DNA from 3 places in the Vallitalea maricola genome. Region 3 is predicted to be linked to each of the others. Evidence: predicted binding sites of a transcription regulator. Region 3 holds the regulator's gene; each other region holds the start of a gene.
The links. The regulator Rex, encoded in region 3, represses fermentation and respiration genes when NADH is low (regulators of the CRP and FNR family bind a similar motif). The targets are predictions, from matches to a motif close to ATTGTTAANTANTTAACAAT.

Region 1 (6,695 bases), on a different contig from region 3:
CCAGTTACAATGTATAATCAATGATGCTCTACAATTCATCCCAATAGATAAAAGAAAAGATGAGATTAAAAAATCTTGTCAAAGAACTTTTCAAGCTTTAAGAATTGATGTTAATAATGAGTACGAAGTATTATATGAATTTTTGGAAAAACTTCCTGATAGCCTTGCTCCAGGAGGACGTGTAGCGATACTTTCTTTTCATTCAGGAGAAGATCGTCTCGTTAAAAAATCCTTTAAGCGTTTATTACGTGAAGGTGTCTACCAAGAAATTGCTCCGGACATTATTAGACCATCAACAGAGGAATGTCGTCTTAATAGTCGTGCTCGTTCTACTAAAATGCGTTGGGCCATAAAAGCATAACAATATACTTATTATTAATTTTGAGGCACCAATAGATTTAGAATTTTTTTGGCCTTTGCTGTATGGAGTTATATCTACAAAGGGCTTATGTCTTTTGAGGTAATTATATTAGGCATATTAGGATTGGTAAGTGCTTTACCAATTATTAAGTATCAAAAAAGAATGGTATATTACGCTTCTCATTCTAATATTGAGGAATAAGAGAAAGATTTTTATTCTTAAATATCATCGCACAGGTATATGGGGAAAGGAGCCAATTGCGGGAGATTATGACTTATCTAATGAGGAATCCGTCATAGAGTTTTGCATAGTTCAAATTGCAAATAATTCCTTCGTCTCATTTACAGATTTTAAAATAAACCACCGGATAATCTTCTATCTCGGTGGTAATTTGTTATTTTAGTAAGTAGCTAAAAGAGGATTATTGCCATTCTATGCTTGAATTCAGTTCATTATATCGATCTATGAGGAAAGAAAGCCGAAGCAAGAAAAGAGTATGAGTATCTGAAAGATCAATTCGGCATATCTCAGTGATACGATTTAAACGATAGACAAGGGAATTTCGATGAATATATAGGCTCTCTGAAGCTAATTTAATGCTACATCCTTTATCTATGAAGATACATAGGGTTTTATATAGTTGCGAACTGTTTTTATGGTCATACTGCCTAAGAATTGCCAAAGCAGGATGGCAGAATCGTCCTAATCTATCAGGATTTTTTACTTCCGAAAACAAATCAAAAACCTGATAGTTTAGATAGCGGCATACCAATTCTTCTGGTTTTAATTTCTGACCTAGCTCTAATGCTGCATAAGCTTGTTCATAGTAGCTTACAAAGTTTTCAATACTGGTAAAAGAATTACTGACGCCAATTCGTATATGTTCCTTTTTGGAAAAGTCCTTCAATATTTTGAGCAGTTCCTGATCCGTTTCAGCATCTTCTTTTAACGGAATAACTGCAACGATACCGTTTTTATGATAGGTAACATGGGTACCCGGAATTCGTGCTTTTAGATTCTTACATATAAAATTTTTCAAATACTGTCTTCCCAGATATCTTGTAGGGCGAATGAATAAAACCAGCATCTTGGATGGAAAATGAAGTTTTGTGAGTTTTGGCATAATATCCTTGGAAGGCGCTCCAATCAGCATATCATATAATAAATCATGGAAAAGACTATTTCCTTCAAATAGATCCGGTGTATAATAATCAATGGTATAGCTGATAACATGGCTTATTGTGCTTAGCATTTCAAAATGGGAAGGAAGAAAATTGTTCTCTCCTTCAATCATCAATAGAAATCCAATCTGTATTCGATTATGAAAAACTTTACTGCTTAACTTACGATAAGGAGATTTTGTGCAGGTAACTTCTACAGCTGCTGTAGTCTCAGATGTATTTCGTATTGTTTTCAATTCTTTTATCTGGCTTATAAATTCATAACAGCAGTATCCCTGTTTTATATTATCTTTCCAAAGAGGATCAACGACAGGAATAGATGTAGAACTGGCAATGATTTTAAAGTTCATATCACAGAAAAGCAAAGAATTTCCAAGCATTACAGAGGCAGCATCTATAACGGTATCAATGTTATGGGTTTTATCTGCAAGAGCAGTAAGTTCCTCAAAGATTCCTTTACGACGAGTTGTTTCAATCAAAGTTTTTGCATCATTGAATATGGTAAATAAGGAGTCTTCTGATACCAAAGCAACATTACCCACAGTGGAAAGGGGAGGTGTTGTGCAATTGGTGCGTGCAATAATGCATTGAGATGGAACAGACACTCTATTTCTTAATTGTTTATCATAACCAAAATAAAGAGTACTCTTAATGGTATTTTCATGCTTGTTATCAATCAAAGCTACATCCTGTATTTCTAAATCTTCTCCTTTAGATAAGATATCTATAGAATATTCTTCTGACATTCTATCTACCAACTTTGTAAATGTCATAGTTTCCCTCATTTCTATAATAATTAATTTAAATAATAATTTTACTATAGTGCACCATGAACAAATTGTCAAATTTTTATCATTCATCATACACGTTGAGAAATCACTGTTTTTCATGTATCCTTATGACATTATAACGTTGGTTTATATAATCAGGAGGTAAAAAATGTATAACAAATTATTTGAATCAGGAAACATTGGAAAGGTAACTATTAAGAACCGTTTAGTCATGTCTCCAATGGGGTGTGGACTTGCCAATCTTGATGGAACACCGTCTGAAGAAATGATTACTTTCTATGAAGCAAGAGCGATTGGCGGTGCAGGACTTATCATACCAGAAATTACGCGTATCAATGATGTGCATGGAGCAGGCCTTATGAGACAGCTATCAGTTACAAAGGATAGGCATATTGAACCGCTGGCTAAACTTGCAGAAGCAGTACATAAGCACGGCAGCAAGATTTTTATTCAGCTGCATCATCCAGGACGTGAAACGGTCTCTAAGCTTATCGGAGGTCAGCCAGTAGTTGCACCATCTCCAATTCCATGTAAATTATTAAAACAGGAAACACGTGCACTCACCGTAGATGAAGTAAAACAATTGATTCAACAGTTTATTCAAGGTGCAGTCAGAGTACAAAAGGCAGGTTGTGATGGCGTGGAATTGCACGCAGCACATGGGTATCTGCTACATCAGTTTCTGTCTCCTTATACAAATAAACGAGAAGATGAATATGGTGGAAGTTTTGAAAACCGTCTAAGAATGATTACTGAAATTATTGAAGGAATTCGTAAAGAATGTGGTCGAGATTTCTCAATAGGCGTTCGATTAAGTGTAGAAGAATTTCTAGATAAGACCGGTGTAACAGAAGAATATATACATATTGAAGATGGTGTAAAAATAGCCATGGCTTTAGAGAAGGCAAGTATTGATTTTATTGATTGCAGTTGTGGATTATATGAAACAGGAATGACCTGCATTGAACCTATTTCTTTCCCACAAGGTTGGAGACATGACATGATTTTAGCAGTAAAAAGTCATGTAAAAATTCCTATAATTGGTGTATCAGTTATTAGAGAACCTGCAGTAGCAGAAAAATTCCTAGAAGATGGTGTGGTAGACTTTGTTTCCATGGGGCGTACTTGGAATGCTGATGAAGAGTGGGGTAAAAAAGTATACGAGGGAAGAGAAAAAGAATTACGTAAATGTATCTCCTGCCTGCGTTGCTTTGAAAGTTTGAATGAATATAATGCCGCCGGCTTACCACCAGAATGTGCATTAAACCCAAGATATGCAAGAGAACGAAAATATGGGAATCTGGTGCATGATACCAAAGGACATACTGTAATTGTTGTTGGTGGCGGTCCCGCTGGAATGTGTGCAGCACAGACCCTTGCACTACGTGGGGTAAAAGTGACTCTTATTGATCGCCAAAGTGAACTTGGAGGAACCATTAATTTGGCTAAGAAACCGCCATTTAAGGAACGTATGCAGTGGATTTCAGATTACTATAATAGTGAATTTGAACGACTTGGAGTAGAAGTAAAATTAAATACAGAAGCAACTACAGATAGGATTATGGCATATAAACCGGATGCAGTAATTCTTGCTACAGGCTCTGTATCAATCGTTCCTAAAAAAATTCCTGGGGTAAATGGTGACAATGTATTGACGGTAGAATCGGTACTTTCAGGTAAATCTCAACTAAAAGGGAAAAAAGTAGCTGTTATCGGTGCAGGACTTACAGGACTTGAGACAGCAGAATATTTGTGTGCAGAGGGAAATCATGTTGCAATTATTGATATGCTTGACAAACCAGCACCAAATGCAAACCATACCAATGTAGCTGATGTTTGTGGACGCTTGGCTAAATCTGATGTCAATTATTTACTGGGACATTCCTTGAAAGAGATAAAAACAGATAGTGTTGTACTTGAGGAATTGGAAAACCATAAGAAAGTAACTGTATCTGTAGATGCAATAGTACTTTGCCTTGGATTTAGACCGGATCAATCTTTGGCTTCTGAATTAGAGGCAAAGAATGTAAAAGTGAAATTAATAGGAAGTGCTATAAAAGATGGAATAATTGCACCTGCAGTACGTACAGGTTATGAAGTTGGACGTGGACTATTTATAGAAAAACATAAAGCTCCAAGCTTTAGAGTTCCCAAAGAAGACATTCCGCACTTCGGGAAGATCTCTCTCATGGATAATCAGGAAGGACTCTACATCAGTTATCTTACTGACCCAGCAGCAATTAAAAGGATATTGCCTCCACCATTAAAACCATTTTCTATGCCGGTAGTAACTCTATCTATTTGCCATGTTAATAATCCAACATTTGCAGATGACTACTATGAAGCAATTCTAGGCGTTTATGCTACCTATGGTAAATCCCTTGGCTTATATACGCTGGGCTTAGTACTTGGAGGACCTGGAGCCGAGATGGCAGTACAATGTGGTCGTGACAATGGAAGTATTCCTAAGAAGCTAGGAGCAGAATTTGTTATTAGAAGAAATGGTGATACGGTAACAGCAGGAGTAACCAGAAGAGGGACACAGCTTGTAGAAGCAACAATGAAATTAGGGGAATATAATAATCCTCTGACTGCTGCTCTTTATCAATTCCCAGCAGCAGGAAAACAGACATTTGGAGGGGGTTTCTATTTCCACTTTGACCGTCAACCAGATGAAAATGGTGAATCCCATTTCCTAAATGGAGCATTACTTATGAATCAGTGCGAATATAATTACCAATCATGGGATCCGGGGATAGTGTCACTTGATTTAAAGTCAAGTATTGATGACCCATGGGCAGAACTCCCAATTAATACCATCATAGGCGGCGCTTATTCTAAGAATAGCTTGTTAGTACATAAATTAAAATTAATAGAGAAATTAGAAGCTAATGATGTCGTTCCATATTTGTTAACAGGACGCTATGATCGTACAACATTTATGGAAACAGGGCGTATATAAGTTAATAATTGGAGATACTATTATCTCCTTTAATATAATAAGAGGAAAGGATGTTTACACATGGAAAATTTATTTGATTTAACTGGAAAAGTAGCTGTAGTAACAGGAGCAAGTTCAGGACTTGGAGCAGATGCGGCCCTTGCCTATGCAAAAGCTGGAGCAGATGTTGCATTATTGGCAAGACGTATTGAAAAACTAAACGAAGTAAAAGCTGAAATCGAGAATACAGGCCGTAAAGTTATTGCTGTAGTTTGTGATGTTACCAATGAAGAAAGTGTAAAAATAGCAATAGAGACAGTACTTAATACCTTTGGTCATATTGATATATTATTAAATAACGCTGGTATTGCCGTACGTGGTGGTGTAGACAGCATGACAATCGAAGAGTGGGATAAATCCTTTGATACCAACGTAAAAGGTATCTTCTTAACCAGCAAATATGTAGTTCCACAAATGAAGGAAAGAGGATATGGTAAAATTGTCAATGTTGCTTCTGTCAACGCAGTCATTGCTGACAAAAATGATTTGTTTATTAGACATTCCTACAATGCTTCTAAGTCAGCGGTTCTTGGCTTAACAAAAGGTATGGCTTGTTCCTATGCAAAATACGGTATTACTGTTAATGCTATTGGACCTGCACTTTTTGAATCAGAGATGACAGCCGGAACTTTATTCAAATCAGAGCAGTTCCTTAATGCATATAACACTATGAATCCTGCAGGACGCCCAGGAAATAAAGGAGAATTAAATGGTACAGTACTTTATCTTTCCAGCGATGCTTCCAGCTATGTTCAAGGTCAGTTCATAATCGTAGATGGTGGCGGGGCACTTGTATAGAACTAATAGAATAGGATAAACTATTCCTAGTATGTAATTCTTAATACCTTTACGTCATCTTAAAGACACGTTCAATGTGATGTGTCCCCAATAAGTTAGACTTTGTAGCGAAGCAGTTTATACTGTTTCGCTATTTCTCTATACAGCCAAGAGGTTGAGCCTGTATTCAACAGGACTCATCCATCTTAGTTTTTCTTTAATTCTTTTCTCATTATAATACTTTATGTACTTATTTATAGCTTTCACTAATTTGTCATAGCTATAATAGACCATACCATAATACATTTCTTGCTTCATAATACCTTGTCACATTGAGTTTGGCGGCTAGTTCTTATTGAGACATTTTACTTTGTTCTCTAAGTAGTTTAATTTTATCACCAATATTTGCTTTCATTTTCTAAACCTCCAATTATATCTTCTAACATTCCATAGATTAGATGGATATCTTCTATAAATTTTAACATCTGTTTCCTTTACAATCAAGCAATGCTTTGTTGCATCAAGGCAATAAGCCGTTGCAAGAAGGTTATATAGTGATTATAGTCTATTTCATTGATATCCAT
Region 2 (6,695 bases), on a different contig from region 3:
GATAAAGTCTCTGATCCATGACGTAATTAGCACCGCTTTCACTAATAACAGATTCATTGAATTTTACAGGATCAATGATTCTATATTGTGCATAAATCTGAATATCTAAGAATCTGCTATCCTTGGTATTGATTTTTTCTGTACGTGATTTATAAGTAAGATACTTAGCGTCATATTTTTCTACATTCTGTATGAAAGGAATCTTGAAATGTAACCCTTTCTCTCTTATGATTTTAACATCTTCTTTATTATTATCTATGAGATTCTGTTTTACTAGATCATAATCTTTTGTATTGATAATTGTAGTTTTAATTAGTCCAAACTGCTTAATTACTGCAACTTGGTCTTCATTAATAATGTAAGTACTTGATGATAATAAGATTACACCCACAACTAACAGTATTATAATGACAATATGTCTTTTCTTCATATCATGGCACCCCCTAATTATCCTTAGAACTTACTTGTTGTTTAATAAAGTTGTCATTTTCTAAATTGTAGAATTTATATATATCTGAGTCATTAGTGATATCTAGAATTATATTATTATTAGTTATGAAATCTCGCATAGACTCTATATAATATTTTTCTTTTACAATTAGAGGATTGATTTTATATTCTTCATACAGGGCTTCGTATTGTGCCACTCCAGCCTTTGCATTAGCAATAACTTCAGCCTTATAACCAAAAGCTTCCTCTTCTAGTTGCTGTGCTTCTGCTTGAGCTTGAGGGATAATTGTATTATTATATTTTTCAGCCTCTTCTAATTTACCTTTCATATACTGATTGGCATTTTCCTTTTGTCTATAAGCTTCTTCAACAGCTGGTAATAATTCAACATTTTGAGTTTCTACTGTCATAATCTCAATTCCAGCTTCATAATTTCTTACTTTTTGCTGTATTTCAGGTAAAATCACATCATCAATAATTTCTTTGTTAGTTCTAGCATCATCTAATGTAAATGTTTGATAACTATTCCTAACTACATCTTCAAGAGCTAATCGAAGTGTACCTTCTACATCATCTACCTTGAAAAGATAGTTTCTTGGATCATCAATCTTATATTGGATAATAAGATTAAGCATAATTAATGATGCGTTATTATTGGATCCATCAACTATTACCCTAGCTTCATCATTGGCTGTAATATATTCAGGATTAGTATTTTTTGTTCCTGATTGAGCTGTTTTGAAACCGTATTCCATCTTGAATACCTTACCTGTTGGAACTTTTCTTACTGTATCAGCAATAGGGACTTTCAAATGTAGACCTGCTTTGCTAACTACCTGTTGCACTTGGCCAAATCTAAGAACTACTGCTGATTCTCTATTATCTAACATATAAACACTGTTAAAGCCAACAAAAACCAATATTAAAACGATTACAACTAATGTAACTGTTCTTTTTGCGTTCTTTTTTAATTTGTTAAACTTTACATCGATAACATCATCTTTGTTACTATTAAAGTTATCACTCATATGTTGCTCCCTCCTTCATAGAAATTGTATATTATTATAACATAATATTCCCTATATATTTATGAACAAATTGTTAAATTTATAAATAAACCATAAATAACTATTAAAACATGGTCTCTCTAAGGTATAGAAAATTCTGGATTATATAAATAATCTATAAAATAGTTAAAATAAACCAGCATACATTTTGTATACTGGCTATTATAATAATAAAAATTTCAAATCAACTTAATTTATGTATAAATAAACCACTACGTAACTTAGGTTCAAACCATGTTGATTTTGGCGGCATCAATTTACTAGCATCCGCTATATTCATAAGTTCTTCAATCTTTGTTGGATACATTGAAAATGCAATCTTCATATCAGACTTTGCTCTGCGTTCCAGCTCTTTTAATCCTCTAATACCTCCAACAAAGTCTATTCTCTTATCAATTCTAGGATCACCTATATCAAGGATAGGCTGTAGCAGATAATTATATAATATTGAAACATCAAGGCTTTGTACAGGGTCATCAATTGATTTTAATTGGTTTTTTGCCGTAAGTTTGTACCACTTACCTTCTACAAACATACCAAATTCTAATTTATCAGTAGGTTTGTAAGGTTTACTTCCAATCTCCTCTACAAGAAAATTACTCTCTATTTCATTAATTAACTCTTTTACACCATAATTATTGAGGTCTTTCACTACTCTATTATAATCCATTATATGTAACTGGTCATCAGGAAAAATAACTGATAAAAAGAAGTTGAATTCTTCTGTTCCATCATAATCCGGATTAGCTTTTCGCCTCTTCATAGCTACTTTAACCGCTGATGCAGCTCTATGGTGACCATCAGCTATATAGAGACTATCAATGTTCTTAAAATGCAAGACTAATTGCTCTATAAGTCTATCATCTTCTACCACCCATACTCTGTGACCGATTTTATCATCAGTTATAAAATCATATATAGGTGTATTATCATTGACATACTTATCCATTAGAGTGTTAATCTCTTCTTCAGCTCTATAGGTCAAGAAAATAGGCCCTGTATTAGCATCTAGATAGTCAACATGATTAATTCGATCTTGTTCCTTAGCTTCCCTAGTCAATTCATGCTTTTTGATATTATTATTCAAATAATCATCTACTGAAGTACACGCAACAATACCTAATTGTTTTCTGCCGTTCATTTCAAGTTCATATAAATATAAACAAGGTTTATCATCTTGAATAAAATAACCTTTTTGAACAAATTCATCAAACTTGTCTCTTGCATGTTGATAAACCTTTTTATCATATATATCAATATTTGAGTCCATATCAACTTCAGCTCTATCAATTCTCAAAAAGGAATAAGGTTTTTCTTCAACCTCTTTGACCGCTTCTTCTCTATTATAAACATCATAAGGCAAAGCAGCTATATCCTCAGCGTACTTAACAGCTGGTCTTACACCAGAAAAAGGTCTAATTATCGCCATTGATTTCACTCCTAATTAGGAACGATTAAGACTAGTTCCTACTCATCTTAATTATTTTAATACTCTTACTTTAACTATACCTTCAATTTCCTTTAGTCCATCAACTATTTCATCAGTAATCTTGCTTTCTACATCAATTAAAGTATAAGCCCAGTCTTTTTTGCTCTTATTAATCATATCAATGATATTGATATTTTTTGAAGCAAGAGCAGTTGTTATATTGCTAACCATATATGGGATGTTTTTGTGATTAACTGCAATTCTGCCAGCATTATTACATACACCCATATTACATTCTGGATAGTTCACTGAATTAGTTATATTACCATTTTCAATATAATCTTTTACTTCACTTACTGCCATAACAGCACAATTCACTTCTGATTCTGGTGTTGATGCTCCTAGATGGGGGATACATACCACATTCTTCATATTAAGGACCTTATCATATGGGAAATCAGTTATATATCTTGCAACCTTACCAGATTCTAGAGCTTTTTCTAGATCAGCATCATTGCATAAGCCTGCTCTGGAGAAATTCAATAACCTAACTCCATCTTTCATAAGATTTATCTTTTCCTCATTAATCATACCTTTTGTAGCATCCATTAATGGAACATGTATAGTGATGTAATCTGATTTCATGAATAATTCATCAAGACTATCAGATTTTTGGATATTATGATTTAATTCCCATGCAGATTCAACTGATATGAATGGGTCATATCCTAATACTTGCATTCCTAGTCCTTTAGCAGCATTAGCAACCAAAACTCCTATAGCACCTAGTCCAATAACTCCTAATGTTTTCCCTTTAATTTCTGGTCCTACAAAATTGGATTTACCGGCTTCTACTAATTTAGCTACTTCTTCACCTTTACCTTTTAGAGTCTTAGCCCAGTCTATTGCTCCTGTAATATCTCTTGAAGCTAATAAAAGACCAGCCATAACTAATTCTTTAACTGCATTGGCATTGGCACCAGGTGTGTTAAAAACAACAATACCTTTTTCTGAACATCTATCAATAGGAATATTGTTAACCCCTGCACCTGCACGACCTATAGCTTCTAGATTATCAGGTAATTCCATATCATGCATTTTATAACTTCTTAGTAATATACCATTTGCATCTGCATCATCAACTATTTCAAACTTATCATTAAATAAGTTAAGACCTTCCTCAGCAATATTATTAAGTGTCTTAATCTTATACATTATTATCCGTCCTTCCTATGTATTATTTCTATAAAAACATGTCTACTTATTGTTTTCTTCAAACTCTTTCATGAAATCAACTAATTTCTTAACACCTTCTAAAGGCATTGCATTGTAGATACTAGCTCTCATACCACCAACAGTTCTATGTCCTTTTAGGTTAACCATACCTCTGTCTGCAGCTTCTTTGATAAATTTAGCATTAAGTTCATCTGTAGGCAGTACAAAAGGAATATTCATTAATGAACGGTCTTTTTTAACTACTGTTCCTTTGAATAATTTGCTATTATCAAGATAATCATAAAGTAATTTTGCTTTTTCTTCATTTCTTTTTTGAATAGCACCTATTCCACCTAATTCTTTTATCCATTCAAAAACCATACCAGCTACATAAATACTGTAAGTAGGAGGTGTATTGAACATTGAACCTTTATCAGAATGTGTTTTATACTTAAGCATTGTAGGCGTTATATCCAGAGGGTTACCTATTAAATCTTCTCTAATGATAACAACTGTTACACCAGCTGGTCCCATATTTTTTTGTGCGCCAGCATAGATAACACCATATTTACTAACATCTACTTCCTCAGATAATATATTGGATGACATATCAGCTACGATAGGCACGTCCCCTACATCTGGTAATTCATTGAACTTAGTTCCGTAGATAGTATTATTTGATGTTATGTGGAAATAATCTGCATCTTTTGTAAAAGTTTCTTTATCTAATTCTGGGATATGTGTAAAAGTTTTGTCTTCTGATGAAGCCACTACGTTAACTTCACCATATTTTTTAGCTTCTGCTATAGCTTTTTTTGACCATGCTCCTGTATTAACATAATCTGCTTTCTTGGAACCAGTTAATAAGTTAAGAGGAATCATAGCAAATTGAGTGGAAGCTCCACCTTGTAAGAATAATACCTTATAACTATCTGGAATATTCATTATTTCTCTAAGTGTCTTTTCTGCTGTGTCTATAATATCTTGGTAAGCAGCTGATCTATGGCTCATTTCCATAACAGACATACCAGTATTATTGTAATTAGTCATTTCTTTAGAAGCTTTTTCAAGTACTTCTATAGGTAACATAGATGGTCCTGCTGAAAAATTGTAAACTCTGTTCATTTTAATCACTCCAAATCGAAATTTTATATGTAACATATTTAACCATTTGCACTTTGTCTTTGCAAGACAAACATCATTGTCTGTCTTCAAACAAAATATTCAAACTATTTAACGTATAATTAAGTAATTATATTTAATAATTATATTATTGTTTGTTAAAAAAATGATAAACTTGCATGAGCCTAACATCTTATATAGTTTAATATGTTAATGCACTAAATATAATATATTATAAAAAGCCTAACTAGTCAAGAACAAAAGTTAGTTCCTTATGTGATACAAAAATGTATATTTACTTTTTACACCTTATAAATATACCACATTTTTCTCTATTTGTTAAATATTTATCAGCTTATAACAAAAAACGAAAAACTTTCCTAAACCAAACAGCAACATACTGTCCATATTAGAAAAGTTTAATCTTTTTTGTCCTGCAAAATACTACTCTATAAATAAAATCATAGAGTATTCATCGGCATAAGTTCCATCACTATATTTCAATGCATTTTTCTTAGTTCCATATTTCTCAAAACCTAGATTTTCGTACATTGAAATAGCTCTGGTATTTTGTGTAACAACTTCTAGTTCCAGTTGTTCAACACCTTTTTCTTTACACCACTTAATACATTCGTTCATCAGTATTTTTCCAATACCCTTGTTCCAATATTTTTTTCTAACAGATATACCCATAGCAGCTCTATGAAGATATCTTTTATTATTTGAAACTATTCCAACTGAGCAATTGGCTACGATTGTACCGTCTATCTCACCAACTAACAATTGGCTACTAACAGCATTCATGGTACTTTTAATAAAATCTCTTTCTTGTTCCAATGTGAAATTAAATTCACCAGGCTCACGTGCCAAGAATCTTGTTTCACTATCAACTGTCTGTAATAAATCAATTAAGCCTTGTGCGTCATCTTCGTCTGCATTACGTATAACAAGTTTATGACCATCTTTTAAAATATTCTTATTATATACTTTCATAAAATGCTCCCTATTTGAATTATTATTCGACAATTACATCTTCAATTGGTTTTCCTGGAGCTACCATTGGGAATACTTTATCATCTTTGTCAATAACACAATTTATAATTACTGGTTTAGTTTCTTCGATAGCTTTTTTGAAAACATCTTCCACTTGGTCTTTATTAGTTATATTGAAACCAACAGCTCCCATTGACTCAGCTAATTTTACATAGTCAAGATCTTGATTAAGAGTTGTGAAGGAGTATCTTTCGTCATAGAATAGAGTCTGCCATTGTCTAACCATACCTAGAACTCCATTATTAATAACTAGTACTATGATCTTAATGTTATGTCTTACTGCTGTTAATAATTCATTGAAGTTCATTCTAAAACTTCCATCACCAGCTATATTGACAACTATTTTATCTGGATTACCT
Region 3 (6,695 bases):
ATTCAATATTTCTTTGTCTTTTGATAAGGCGTTAATTCCATCAGCATCAACAACTATGGTCTTATTAAAATTACTGATTACAATTTCAAGTATCTCTCTTGTAATATTGTCATTCCCAAGTCCTGGTCCTATAGCAATAGTATCAGCCCACCCAAGCATTTCTAATAGTTTTTCTTTGTCTTCATTGGATATATTAATATCAGCCCTGCTATAAGTCTCTACAACTGCTTCTGGCACTTTTGTCGTAACTACACTAGACACAGACTCTTCAATAAATGTCTTGACTAATCCTGCTCCTGTACGATAAGCCGATAAAGAAGTCAAAACGGCTGCTCCTGACATTTTGCTGGTACCTGCAATAACTAAGACTTTTCCATAAGAACCTTTATGAGACATCTTTACTCTATTAGGTATAAAATATCTTGCTAGATTATCATCCATTATTGTGGTGTGAGAATTAATTCTTTCTACAGATATATTAGGTATACCTATATCTGTAACAACTAGATCACCTACATAGTTAGCTCCAGGATATAAAAGCAAGCCCACCTTTGGCAAACAGAATGTAACTGTCTTATCAGCACACACTGAATCCCCTAGAATCTGACCATCATCAGAATTAACTCCAGAAGGTATGTCAATAGCTATTCTATAAGCATTCGCTCTATTTATAATCTTAATAGCTTCTAAGTATTTTCCTGTTATCTCTCTACATAGACCAGTTCCAAAAATAGCATCATAGATGACATCGCAGTCATTAACTATATTTTTGAACTCATCAATCTGTTTATCATCATAGAATTCATGTATATCAATATTTAATTGTCTAGCTATATCATAGTTTATTTTGGCATCACCTTTAATTTTGCTAGAATCCCCTATTATGATTATAGAAACTTTTACATTATTACAGCTAAGTATTCTACCTATTGCAAATCCATCTCCGCCATTATTTCCTATGCCACAGCAAATAACAACATTATTGCTCTCTTTCAGTAACTGTATAGTTTCACTAACTACAGACATTGCTGCATTCTCCATTAAAACAATACCAGGTATACCTATCTCTTCAATAGTATACCTATCAATTTCCTTCATTTCATAACTTTTGACAACCTTCAACCCAAATCTCTCCTTTTAACTAAGTTACTCCCCTAATGCAATAGCTGTTACATTATCCCTTGAATGTGATATTGACACATGTATCGTAGAAATATCAAGTTGTCTCGCTAAATCCTTAGCACCATTATATAAAACTACATAGGGCTTGCCTTTATCATCACGTAAAACCTCAATATCAATAGGAGTAAAATGTACAAATCCTGTCCCAAGGACCTTAGAAACTGCTTCTTTGACAGCAAAATTACCAGCTATTGTTTCACCTCTATAATTTTTAGTTTCAAATAATTTATTTTCGTTGGATGTAAAATATTTTTCCAGGAATCTTTTATTGAGAATCGCCTTTTCTATTCTACTGACTTCAATAATATCATTACCTATTCCTTTTATCATTTACTTCCTCCCAGATATTTTTTATCATATAATTCAATGATTTCATATCCTACTAGATCATGCATATAAGAATACATCTTATCATATTCTTCCTTCGCTTCTGTTTGTCTGACAGCTTTTTCTTTTAATTCTGCCCTAACTTTTTCAATCCATTCATTTAATTCATCTAATTCATTCTTAGTATTAAACATTCGCATATAACAATCTTGCATTGTATATTCTAACAATTCTTTATTAGTCGTTTGAATTTCTCTTGGCATATTCTCCATTCTTGATTCCATCTTATCTATCTTAACTTTTATGTCATTGATATATTTCTTGCTTTTTTCCATTTCGCCTATTGCTTTATCATCTTCATCTTCTATGGCTTCTTTCATATTATCAACTATATCAACCATCATTTTCTTTTTAAGTAAAGTATATTCCTTCAAATCGTTAGTAAGTTGTCCTTGTTCACCAAGGAGTTTATTAAGCTTTTTTTCAAGTTCAACTATTTTTTTTGGTTTTCTATTATTTTTAAATAGTTCATGCCATCTATTGTCCAATGTTAATATATGTACTTTTTTTTCTATATTAATTGGCTTCTCTATCTTTTGCTTTGAAAAAAACATGCTTTCACGTCCTTATTATTTATATATACTTAATTTAAACCTACTTAGTAATATAATAAAAATTTTCTATATTAATTATATCGTAACAAACTCTTATATTCTATAGCACAATATAATTAAAAGGTACCCATATATATGAGTACCTAATACCTCTAAGAATAGTTATTCATTCTTAAAAACATAAATTACAGACGCTTATTTATATTCTCTCTTTGATATTATATGACAGAGTCATAAGACTATCCAACAAATGTACATTTTCAACTATAACATTTTTATTGGATAATTTCAGGTCAATAGGAGCAAAATTCCATATTCCTTTTATACCATAACTAACTAAGTCATTAGCAACTTTTGGTGCTTTTTGCTTAGGTAATGTTAAAATTGCCAAATCAATACTATTTTCTTTTATGAAATTTCCCATTTCATCTAAATCCTTAATCTCAATGCCTCTTACAGTTATACCGATAAGCCTCGGGTTAACATCAAATAATCCTTTAACTTCAAAACCTCTTTTATCAAAATTAGTATAATTAGCAAGTGCTTGACCCAAGTTTCCTGCTCCAACAATAATTGTATTATATTTATTCTCAAGACCAAGTATCTTACCTATAGCGTTATATAAATATTCAACATTATAGCCGTAACCTTGCTGACCAAAACCGCCAAAATTATTTAAATCTTGTCTTATTTGAGAAGCTGTTACACCCATTCTGTTACTCAATTCTTTGGAGGAAATCCTTACAACATCGTTTTCTAATAAGTCTCCTAAGTATCTGTAGTATTTTGGTAATCTTTTAATTACCGCTGTTGATATTTTCTTTTGTATCATATAATCAATCCCCAATCCTTGATACTATTTTGGAACTTTTATACAAATAATTATATATGGTTGTTAAATCTATGTCAAATAATCAAATGCTGATAAACCCTTATTGTTTATGTATTATCATAGTATAAATTATTAACACAAATCCTATATTTAGTAAATATAGTTAAAAACAATCAATTGTTTATTGTATACAATCTATATTTTATAAATTATACCATAAAACTCTGGTATTTTACCAGCTTTTTCTAGAAAATTATACTTATAAAAAATTTTAATATCCTAAATTTCATACATATTTGTATTCCATAAACGCTGTATGTTACTTGCAACATATAAAATGGATATAAAAAATTAATTCTATACCCTTTTTTAATTGTTAAGTTTAATTATATATTTTTTAATATAAATACCTTGATATTACTATTAACTTAATATATTATCTATAAAAATTCTTTTCCTAAATATTTATTAATAGCATCTTTAGTTTTTTTTGTATAGTTTGCATCAGTGTATAATATTCTTTGTATTGTTCTTTGAGATAAATTGGATTCTTTTGCTAGATCCTTGATAGTTATTTTATTCTCAACCATATAATTCCCTAGCTCTTTTCTCTTTATCTCGTCTTTTTTGTATTGTCTATTGTAAAAATAAGTAGTATTGACCTTAGAACTTATTTGTCCTAATTTTCTTTTACGTTGGTAATCAAGACATTTTTCACATTGCTTAACACCTCTAATAAGTGATTCTTGTGATAGAGGTTTACCACACCTTATACATTGTTTTCTCTCCACACGAGCTTTTCTCAATTTTTTCATATAACCTGCATTACGACTCAAGTCATCATCCCCTTTAGAAAAGTTCTTTTATCATATATATGTTGTCCCAAAGAAATTTATTCTTATGTATGAACAAATAGGTTACTTCTCGTTTGGCAAAGAACTATCACAATAGATATTTATATATTTACCAAAAACCTCTAATTTTAAACCCTTAAACTTTTCAAAACCAGTGATTAATGGTATCATAGTATGGTAATTTTAATATTATAGGAGGCAACTATGATTTTATCATGTAAAAATATATGCAAAGCATTTGTAACAAATACAGTACTAGACAATGTAAACTTCTGGCTGGAAAAAGGAGATAAAGCAGCTATAGTAGGTATTAATGGAGCCGGTAAATCAACGCTGTTCAAGATTATTACCAATGAATTAGAAGCAGATTCAGGACAAGTTATAATTAATAGTTTAACAAAACTTGGCTACCTATCACAAAATAGTACTCTATCATCGGAAAAAACTATTTATGATGAAATGCTATTAACATGCAAAGAAATAATCCAAATGGAAAACACCTTAAGAGAATATGAAGTAAAAATGTCTAAGCTAGATAATGATAGTGAAACTCTAGATTCACTTATGAAATCATACTCAAATCTACAGCATACTTTTGAACTTAATAATGGATATAGCTATAAAAGTAATATAAAAGGTGTGTTAAAAGGTCTAGGATTTGGTGAAGAAGATTTTACTGCTAATATATCCACCTTATCAGGAGGACAAAAAACGAGGGTAGCTCTAGCAAAAATACTTCTTGAAAAACCAGATATATTACTATTAGACGAGCCAACTAACCATCTAGATATTAAAGCATGTGAATGGTTGGAAGGTTTCTTATGTAATTATCAAGGTACTGTTATAATTATCTCACATGACCGTTATTTCCTTGATAAAATAGTGAATAAGGTTATAGAAATAGAAAACACTCAATCACATATTTATAACGGTAATTACAGCTTTTATATCAAGCACAAAGCCATCAATCAAGATATTGAAGTCAAACATTATATAGAACAGCAAAAAGAAGTAAAAAGGCAGGAAGAAGTAATTCGTGAACTTAGGTCCCACGGTAGAGATAAACTTATCAAACGAGCTCAAAGTCGTGAAAAACAACTACAAAAAATCAATATGATAGATAAACCTACACTGATTAATGATAAAATGAATCTTAAGCTATCACCAAGGGTCATAAGTGGTAATGATGTACTTACTGCTACAGATGTATCCAAATCCTTTGATAATAAACACCTATTTTCTAATCTTAATTTCCAGATTAAAAGAGGTGAAAAAGTAGCACTCATTGGAGATAACGGAACAGGTAAAACAACATTATTTCGTATAATAAGTAATGGGCTAACTGGAGATACAGGCACTATTTCTCTAGGCGCCAAAGTGAACACTGGTTATTATGACCAAGAACATGTTACCCTAAATGGAGATAATGATTTGATTGAAGAGATATCAGATGCTTATCCTAATATGAATACAGGTCATATACGCAATACATTGGCTGCTTTTTTATTCACTGGTGATGACGTATTCAAAAAGATATCTAGTCTGAGTGGTGGTGAAAAAGGCAGATTGATACTTGCAAAATTAATGTTGTCAAATGCTAATTTCTTGCTGTTGGATGAGCCTACTAATCATCTGGATATCATATCAAAAGAAATTCTTGAATCAGCTATTAAAAATTATACTGGTACTGTTCTATTTATTTCTCATGACCGTTATTTTATAAATAAAATAGCAACTAGGGTATTAGAACTTACTCCTAATAAATTAAACAACTACTTAGGAAACTACAGTTATGTAATAGAAAAAAAACAAGAAGAAGAAAAACAACGGTTGTTGGAGCTAGAAAATAGTATGAACAATAAAAAACAAGAGGATACACCAATTGCTACTTCTAACAAACAAGACTGGCTAAAAAGCAAAGATGAACAAGCGAATAAGCGTAAACTTAATAATCAAATCAAAAAAATAGAAACTGATATTCATGAAATTGAAAATAACATTAAGGCGATTGATGAAAAGTTATGTCTAGAAGAAATATATACTAATGCTGAAAAAGCCGAAAAGCTTCTTAATGAAAAAACTCATTATGAAAATGAATTAGAGAATTTATATGAAAAATGGGAGGAATTACTCGGTTAGAGTAATTCCTCCTTTTATATTATTTTCCTATTATATCCATTAATTTGTGGTCCACAACGTTCTTTAGGGTGTTTTTAACGTGTAGATTAGTTAATTCCTCTACTTTATTTTCATCACCCAATTTTATGGCTTCTACAATCGCTTTATGTTCTTCAACTGATTTTTTAGCTCTTGCCTCAGATGAAATTGAAGCTCTCCTTATTCTTTGAACATAATGGTGGAAATCTGATAAAACATGTTTTAATATTTTACTATGTGAAGCTTGGTATAACACTTCATGAAATTTGGTATCTAATTCATAAAGCTGATCCAAATGTCCTTTTTTATAATGAAATTCAGATAAATAAACAATTTCTTCTAGTAATTCAAGTTGTTCTTCATTTATGTTAGTAGTTGCCCATCTAGCAGATAGTCCTTCTATCAATGACCTTATTTCATATATATCTTGTATATCCTTAGCATCAATTCCAGAAACTACTGCACCTTTGTTTGGTATAATTGTTACAAGACCTTCTAATTCAAGCTGCCTTATCGCTTCTCTTACGGGAGTTCTACTAACTCCTAATTCTCTAGATATCTGTGTTTCTTTTAAAGGTTCACTATTCTTATATCTACCCTTTAATATATCTTCTCGTATTTTGTTAAAAACTCTGCCTCTTAAAGAGTATTTATCAGTTACTTCTTCGTGAAGATTATACTCGCTCACTGGTGTGCCTCCTCTTATTTATAGGATACACTTATTAATAT

Region 1: a site for Rex is predicted at 2,380-2,399, ahead of AACQ14_RS17350 (oxidoreductase). Genes of this name have one in related genera too.
Region 2: a site for Rex is predicted at 5,438-5,457, ahead of serC (3-phosphoserine/phosphohydroxythreonine transaminase). Genes of this name have one in related genera too.

The regions. Positions count from the first base shown of each region.
Region 1 is NZ_BTPU01000063.1:3,513-10,207, forward strand. Features, by position in the region: gene rsmH (16S rRNA (cytosine(1402)-N(4))-methyltransferase RsmH) at 1-361, shown strand, start outside; gene AACQ14_RS17345 (PucR family transcriptional regulator) at 783-2,315, opposite strand; gene AACQ14_RS17350 (oxidoreductase) at 2,482-5,295, shown strand; gene AACQ14_RS17355 (SDR family NAD(P)-dependent oxidoreductase) at 5,356-6,132, shown strand; partial or broken gene AACQ14_RS17360 (IS3 family transposase) at 6,271-6,435, opposite strand.
Region 2 is NZ_BTPU01000030.1:5,155-11,849, forward strand. Features, by position in the region: gene AACQ14_RS10195 (SPFH domain-containing protein) at 1-430, opposite strand, end outside; gene hflK (protease modulator HflK) at 444-1,478, opposite strand; gene AACQ14_RS10205 (DUF1015 domain-containing protein) at 1,702-2,946, opposite strand; gene AACQ14_RS10210 (phosphoglycerate dehydrogenase) at 2,998-4,161, opposite strand; gene serC (3-phosphoserine/phosphohydroxythreonine transaminase) at 4,204-5,286, opposite strand; gene AACQ14_RS10220 (GNAT family N-acetyltransferase) at 5,728-6,276, opposite strand; gene ilvB (biosynthetic-type acetolactate synthase large subunit) at 6,299-6,695, opposite strand, start outside.
Region 3 is NZ_BTPU01000007.1:23,604-30,298, reverse strand. Features, by position in the region: gene AACQ14_RS02660 (NAD(P)H-hydrate dehydratase) at 1-1,122, opposite strand, end outside; gene acpS (holo-ACP synthase) at 1,147-1,512, opposite strand; gene AACQ14_RS02650 (coiled-coil domain-containing protein) at 1,509-2,123, opposite strand; gene AACQ14_RS02645 (redox-sensing transcriptional repressor Rex) at 2,323-2,955, opposite strand; gene AACQ14_RS02640 (helix-turn-helix domain-containing protein) at 3,396-3,791, opposite strand; gene abc-f (ribosomal protection-like ABC-F family protein) at 4,014-5,948, shown strand; gene AACQ14_RS02630 (GntR family transcriptional regulator) at 5,968-6,654, opposite strand.